3 regions of the Paenibacillus sp. QJM3NY_38 genome follow, and region 3 is predicted to be linked to each of the others. Evidence: riboswitches for the same ligand, from Rfam matches in the RefSeq annotation. Region 3 holds a riboswitch; each other region holds the start of a gene.
The links. Region 3 has a riboswitch for cyclic di-AMP ahead of AC0VZ8_RS28620 (TrkH family potassium uptake protein). Riboswitches for the same ligand answer to the same signal wherever they lie in the genome.
Positions count from the first base shown of each region.

Region 1: another riboswitch for cyclic di-AMP. It lies ahead of AC0VZ8_RS00140 (G5 domain-containing protein); the one in region 3 lies ahead of AC0VZ8_RS28620 (TrkH family potassium uptake protein).
Region 2: another riboswitch for cyclic di-AMP. It lies ahead of ehuB (ectoine/hydroxyectoine ABC transporter substrate-binding protein EhuB); the one in region 3 lies ahead of AC0VZ8_RS28620 (TrkH family potassium uptake protein).

Region 1 covers NZ_CM149665.1:28,681-30,883, forward strand. The annotation lists gene AC0VZ8_RS00135 (TatD family hydrolase) at 22-786, shown strand; cyclic di-AMP (ydaO/yuaA leader) riboswitch at 992-1,206, shown strand; gene AC0VZ8_RS00140 (G5 domain-containing protein) at 1,478-2,203, shown strand, end outside.
Region 2 covers NZ_CM149665.1:6,415,625-6,417,827, reverse strand. The annotation lists gene AC0VZ8_RS29830 (exosporium glycoprotein BclB-related protein) at 1-145, opposite strand, end outside; cyclic di-AMP (ydaO/yuaA leader) riboswitch at 760-905, shown strand; gene ehuB (ectoine/hydroxyectoine ABC transporter substrate-binding protein EhuB) at 1,282-2,115, shown strand; gene ehuC (ectoine/hydroxyectoine ABC transporter permease subunit EhuC) at 2,117-2,203, shown strand, end outside.
Region 3 covers NZ_CM149665.1:6,178,731-6,180,933, reverse strand. The annotation lists gene AC0VZ8_RS28625 (CPBP family intramembrane glutamic endopeptidase) at 1-588, opposite strand, end outside; cyclic di-AMP (ydaO/yuaA leader) riboswitch at 880-1,024, shown strand; gene AC0VZ8_RS28620 (TrkH family potassium uptake protein) at 1,090-2,203, shown strand, end outside.

The DNA.
Region 1 (2,203 bases), 1.1 Mb from region 3:
AGGAAGGAGAGTGTGGATTTTATGTTGTTCGACACGCACACTCATATGGATGCTCCCCAATTCGACGAAGACCGGGAAGTGGCAATCCAGCGGGCGCTCGAAGCCGGTGTGACCCGGATGATCAATATTGGATTTAACCGGGAGACGATTCCGACTACGATGAAGCTGGCAGAAACTTATGATTTTATATATGCAGCGGTGGGCTGGCATCCTGTAGACGCCATTACCATGGAGGATCAGGACCTGGATTGGATCGCCTCTTTGTGCAGTCATGAGAAAGTGGTGGCTATAGGAGAGATCGGTTTGGATTATTATTGGGATACGTCTCCGAAAGAAGTTCAGCACCGAGTGCTTCGACGTCAGATCGGACTGGCCCGGGAATTGAACATGCCGATAGTCATTCATAATCGGGATGCGCATGAAGATATCGTGAGAATTTTGCGCGAGGAAAAAGCCTCCGAGGTGGGTGGTGTCATGCATTCCTTCTCCGGAAGCTGGGAAACGGCCAAAATGTGTCTCGATATGGGATTCCATATTTCGTTTGGCGGGCCGATTACCTTCAAAAATGCAAAGCAGCCCAAAGAGGTTTTGGCGCAGGTTCCGCTTGATCGATTATTGATCGAAACGGACTCCCCTTACCTGACACCTCATCCCTTCCGCGGGAAACGAAATGAGACCGCTTATGTAAAATTGGTGGCGGAGGCGGCAGCCGAAATTAGAGGGTTGTCCTATGAGGAATTGGCCCAAATTACCACCCAAAATGCGCTGGAACGATTTGGTATTTAACGAAAACGAGAGCAAAAGCAATGAAAAAGGGAGCATTTTCGATTAATTAAAGTTTTTTAATCAGAAAAGGCGTTGATATTACAATATTTTAACCTTTTACATGAGAAAATGTGGTTGAATGTTGCTTTACAACCTGCATACAAACAGGATATCATCTTTTCAGTGATAAGAAGCTGCGATGTGCAGATCGCGGCCGAATATTTCATGAACCGTCTCGCTTAATCTCCGAAATTCTGGGGAACGGGGGAACCGATACCGCCGTGCATACTGGTCTGAATGCGCGCAGCTGTATTTGATTTCTTTTTCGGGTCTTTGGGGTGAATTTGAAGGATCTCGCCATGAGCGGGTATCCGGATCTAGGGCGTCTCTCTTACGTCCGAACCCGACAGCTAACTCCGTAAGCGAAATAAGAGGGGAATTCTCGTGCATACCATTTCCATGATTCTAATCATCAGGAAGCCACGTTAGAGCCTCTAGTACTCTTTCAATGGCTTTCTTTTATTTTTGAATAATGGAGAGGGGATCATCATACTCTTGGTAAACAAGGGGTGGTGGTGAATGGACGAAAAGACGGGAATTGACGCAGGGTGTAGATAGATAGCAGGGCGCCTTGTGAGAAAAATTGCTATAGTCACGTCAAATGCATTCATGCGTTTACCTAGACGGCGGGACTATGAAGGAGGATGGAATAGTGGGCATTTTTCAACCTGAAGAAACCCATGAATCACAATCATCCAGCATGTCTTACGCATTGAGATGGAAGCATGACAATTTGCGTCAACTGATGTTGCTCGGTGCCATGGGTGCCGTTACGGTATCACTTCTCATATCGTTGGTCGTACATGATCAGGCAGGCAAGGAGGTTCAGCTTGTCGTCGATGGTCGTGTCACCACAGTTGAAACACGTGGATCATTGCTGCAGGAATTGCTGGATGAGCAAGCGATCACGTTGAGTCCCCAGGATCAGATTTCGATGCCTTTAAACGGCGCGATCCAGGATGGAGACCGGATCATCATTGACCGGGCAATTCCAGTCAAAGTTACAGTAGGCAGCACAACCAAAACCATATTTACATCCCAGGATACGGTTGATCATGTACTTAAAGAGGCTGGTATTACGATCCAGGGTGAAGATATAGTACAACCGGCACAGAACACGAAGCTGACCAGCAATATGAATATCGATGTCGTTCGCGTCACGAAACAAAAAGTTAAGGAGACGGAAGATCGGGATTTCCGCGTGATCAAAACAGCCGACCCATCGCTTGAGAGAGGGGATAACCGCGTTATTCAGCGGGGTGAGCCTGGTCTCATGGTGAACCATTATGAGAAGGTCTACCATAATGGCAAGCTGGTTTCCAAGACGAAGGTTTCTCAAGAAATTGAACGCAGAACGAAGGATAAAATCATTGCCGTT
Region 2 (2,203 bases), 240 kb from region 3:
CAGCAGGTCCAGCAGGTCCTGCAATACCGGTTGTCGGTCCGGCAGGTCCCACAGGCCCGATAGGTCCGACCGGTCCAACCGGTCCGATCGGACCCTGAGGACCTACAGGTCCACGGATAGCTCTTGGGCATCGACGCTTTTTCATGCCACCGCCATGGCCTTTATGATCACCATGACCATGAGACGGGCAATGCTTTTTCTTCGCATGAATGACTTTTTTCTCTATTTTTTAAGAGCACACAATTTTCTCTTTCTAGAAGAACGTTCCAAATGAAGCACCTCCTTTAGATTTGTTCTATACTACGCAAATACTCTCGGTACGGCATGGGTTAATAGCGCATAAATGATAGATAAACACCTATAATTTCCAGAATGTACGCTAGCCCCGGAGGCATTCATCTATTGACGAATAGCAAAACTATAGGATGAATTTCGGATCTCCCTACGATATTCATAGGCTCTGTAACGCAGCGTTTCAAAAAAAAAATTTGCGCCGTAAATGTGTGGGGAAAGCTTTCACAATCCGAATGTAATTCATGGCATAAACGATCCACCACATGAATGAGTAAGGGAGGCATGTCAAATGCCTGCTATATAGCGAAAAATGAGGCTGGGATAAAATTCCTGTATCGTTGGGGAAGAGGCTTGAATGAGGCATTTTTCATGCTTGTCATAGGCCCTGGAAGAACGGCATTTCCGCCTCTGAATTTCCAGAAAAAGCGGTTAAAGGGGTTTGACTTTTCCTGAAGTTCCCTTTATCATGGACACACGCTTAGTTTCCGGCATACATTTTCCGGAAAGCGGGGGAACCAGTTTCACCAGGGGCGAGTCACTTGGAATCACGAGTGTAGGGTACCATCTTACCCGAGTCCGTCAGCTAACCTCGTCAGCAGTGGATGGGTCTTGCATACATAATGGATGTTCATAACAAAGGCCCTTAATTCTCTTTAGGGGCCTTTTCTCTATTTTTTGACCCCCTGCTGGCGGAGCTATGTCTAAATCCCCTGTTTGGTGGTCTTTTTGTATTCTGCTAAAGAGGAGGGGCAAGGCCTGCAAATGTTTAACCAAAAGCAATTAAATCGATCAGATGGCATTGGGTTTAAGCGTGGAATGAGATGGATGAATCATCTTCCCTGAAGGTCCGGCCCATGCAAGGTATCTGAATAGGTTAAATCCCAGTTAACATATGTGTTAACATGGGCAATTTCAACATGCCATTTTTAAGCATACCAAAGTCATAATGAAAGGTTGTGGAAAGTTTTGAAAAGAGTGGTTGTACTGATGTTGTCATTGATTATGGGGGTGTCGCTTGCGGCTTGCGGTGACAAAGGGAGTACATTGGAGCAAGCCATTGAGCAGGGGTATATCACCGTGGGATTTGCGAATGAGAAGCCTTATGCCTATAAAGAGGCCAACGGGGAGCTGACAGGAGAAGCGGTTGAAATTGCGAGGGTTATTCTGGAGCGGCTTGGCATCAAGGAAATGAGGGGAGAGCTTACGGAATTCGGATCGCTGGTTGCCGGACTGCAGGCCGAGCGGTTTGATCTAATTACCGCAGGCATGTTCATTAATCCGGATCGCTGCTCTGCCGTATTGTTTGCTAATCCGGAGTACAGCATCGGGGAAGCCATTGCGGTGAAGCAAGGGAATCCGCTGGGACTCGGAAGTTATGAGGATATTGCCAATCATGACCAAGCGAAGGTCGCCGTTATGACCGGTGCGGTCGAAATCGGCTATATGGAAAAGTCTGGCATTCCTGCGGACCGGATTGTGCAGGTCCCCGACCAGGCCTCGGCCATTAGCGCCCTTCAGGCAGACCGGGTGCATGCAATTACCATGACGGGGCCGTCCCTGCAGGCGATGCTGGATTCGGCCAGCGACGAGAGCATCGAACGCGTGGCTGATTTCGAACAGCCGGTCATCGACGGCGAAAGCGTTCGCGGTTATGGAGCTACGGCTTTCCGCCAAGCGGATACCGAGTTCCAGGAGGCTTATAATGCGGAGCTTCAAAAAATGAAGGAGTCGGGCGAGCTGCTGGAAATTTTGCAGAAGTTCGGGTTCACAGAAGAAGAGCTCCCGGGCGAGATGACGGCCGCTGCCCTTTGCGGGGAATAGCATGCCGAATTCGTGGATTGATTTTCTCCCTACGCTGCTGAAAGGGGCGGAGATCACGATTGTAGTTGCTTTCTTTTCAGCCATTCTT
Region 3 (2,203 bases):
AACCAGCTCCAGTTGCGAAGGATCATAGCCCGCTCGCTGGAGCCAAGGCTCCGCAAGAGCCTGCTTCTCGGCTAATGACATGCCGTCCTCAACAACAAGCAGCATCCGCCTTTGTACATCGCCCTTGTTCAGCTCAATCCGGTCATAGCTGGAGCGGGTGTAATCGTATGAGAAGCCGACGATGCCTGAATTTTGCATGTGCACGTCCACGTTGAGGGCATCGCCGCCCGGCTCGCTGAAGCGAACGCGGTATACGTCATAGGGATATTTGGCTTCATAGGTTTTGTTGTATTCCGAAAGTCTTTTTTCCTTCGCCAGATATCCGTAAAGTTCCGATTTGGATTGATATGTAACCAGCGTGTCATCCGTTTTTGCAGCCGTAAACTGCAAAAACTCCTGAGCAAAGCTTGAAGCCGCTTGCCGAGCCTGCTCCTTGGATATGATATTCGGAGATGCCATCTCGGTAGAATCCGAATTCGTCGACGGAAACACCTGAAATAATAGGAACAGAATCAGGCCGACTGCGGCAGGCGCGATGAGCTGCTTCAGATTGGGCTTCAGCTTCAAGGGCTCTCTTGCACGATTCATGAAATTCCTCCTCTAAGAAAGTTGATACTCCCACTGGTATTCGATATGCCTGATTAAGAACGCATAGAGTCAATATAACATAGTTATGAAAGTCATAAGCAGCTTATCCCAATATCCGGAATAATGAAACAAATCGATGAAAATGAATGAAAGGTTTCGAAAACGTTAGAGAACCCTATGCTTGTATTCTTGAATATGCCCAATTCGCGCTCTTTTAAAGATATTTTGGGTGAAAAACGGCATTGGGTTACGTACCGGATTGCGTTATAATCACATCATGCTTCAAGGAACCGAATATTCCAGCCGAATTTCGTACTGAAAATGGGGGAACCATGTAATTGGGGTGAATTTCATTATTCCCAGAATAATGAATAGGGCGACCTGTGAAAATGCCCGAATCCGTCAGCTAACCTCGTAGGCTGCAGCACAGGAACCAGACCGTAAAGGGCACTGCGTTTTCCAGTGTCTTTTTTTCTTGATTTTTTTTAAGAAGGTGACCGATTGAACTCTAAATTGAACTGGCTCAGGTTGTCTCCGCCGCAGATTCTCGTGCTTGGTTTCGCGGCTATTATTTTCATCGGGACGGCGCTGTTAATGCTGCCGATATCCACAAGTACAGGTGAACCGCTGGAATTTATCGATGCCTTGTTCACTTCGACATCGGCAACTTGCGTAACGGGTCTGGTTGTAGTGGATACAGGAACGACATTCAGCTCCTTCGGAGAGATCGTGATTATGCTGCTGATCCAGATCGGCGGGCTCGGATTCATGACGATGGCCACTTTGTTTGCCTTGGCTCTCAAAAGGCGCATATCGCTCAAGGATCGCCTCATTCTGCAGGAAGCGATGAATCAGTCCTCGATGGAAGGAATCGTAAGGCTGATTCGCAGAGTGCTCCTGTACTCCCTGATCATCGAGGCCTGCGGTGCCTTGATTCTATCGATCCGCTGGGCGTTTGATATGCCGATCGGCCGAGCAATTTATTATGGCGTTTTTCATGCGGTCACGATGTTTAACAACGCCGGTTTCGATTTGTTTGGCGATTTTCGGAGTTTGACCGGGTATGTCTATGATCCTGTAGTCAACGTTGTCGTGATGTTTTTGATCGTCTCGGGCGGCATCGGTTTTATCGTATTATCCGATCTGATTGATTTCCGGAAACAGCGGAGACTTTCCTTGCACTCCAAAGTGGTGCTCACCATGACGGCTACCTTGCTGCTGGTTGGATTTATCGTCATTCTTATTTTTGAATTCACCAATCCGAGGACGCTCGGCTCCCTGAATTGGGGCGGAAAATTCTTCGGCGCATTATTCCAATCCGTAACGCCGCGTACAGCTGGCGCGAATACTATAGATATTACGGGGCTTAGACAGGCCACGCAATTTTTTATCGTTATTCTGATGTTTATCGGAGCATCCCCAGGGTCAACCGGGGGTGGTATCAAAACAACAACCTTCACCATTATGGTGGGGGCGGTCATCGCCATGATGCGCGGGCGTGAAGACATCGTCATGTTCCGTTATCGCCTGGCCCAGGAGCGGGTGCTGAAGGCACTAACCATTGCATTACTGGCACTGCTGCTCGTTCTGACCGTATCGATGATTCTGTCGACGA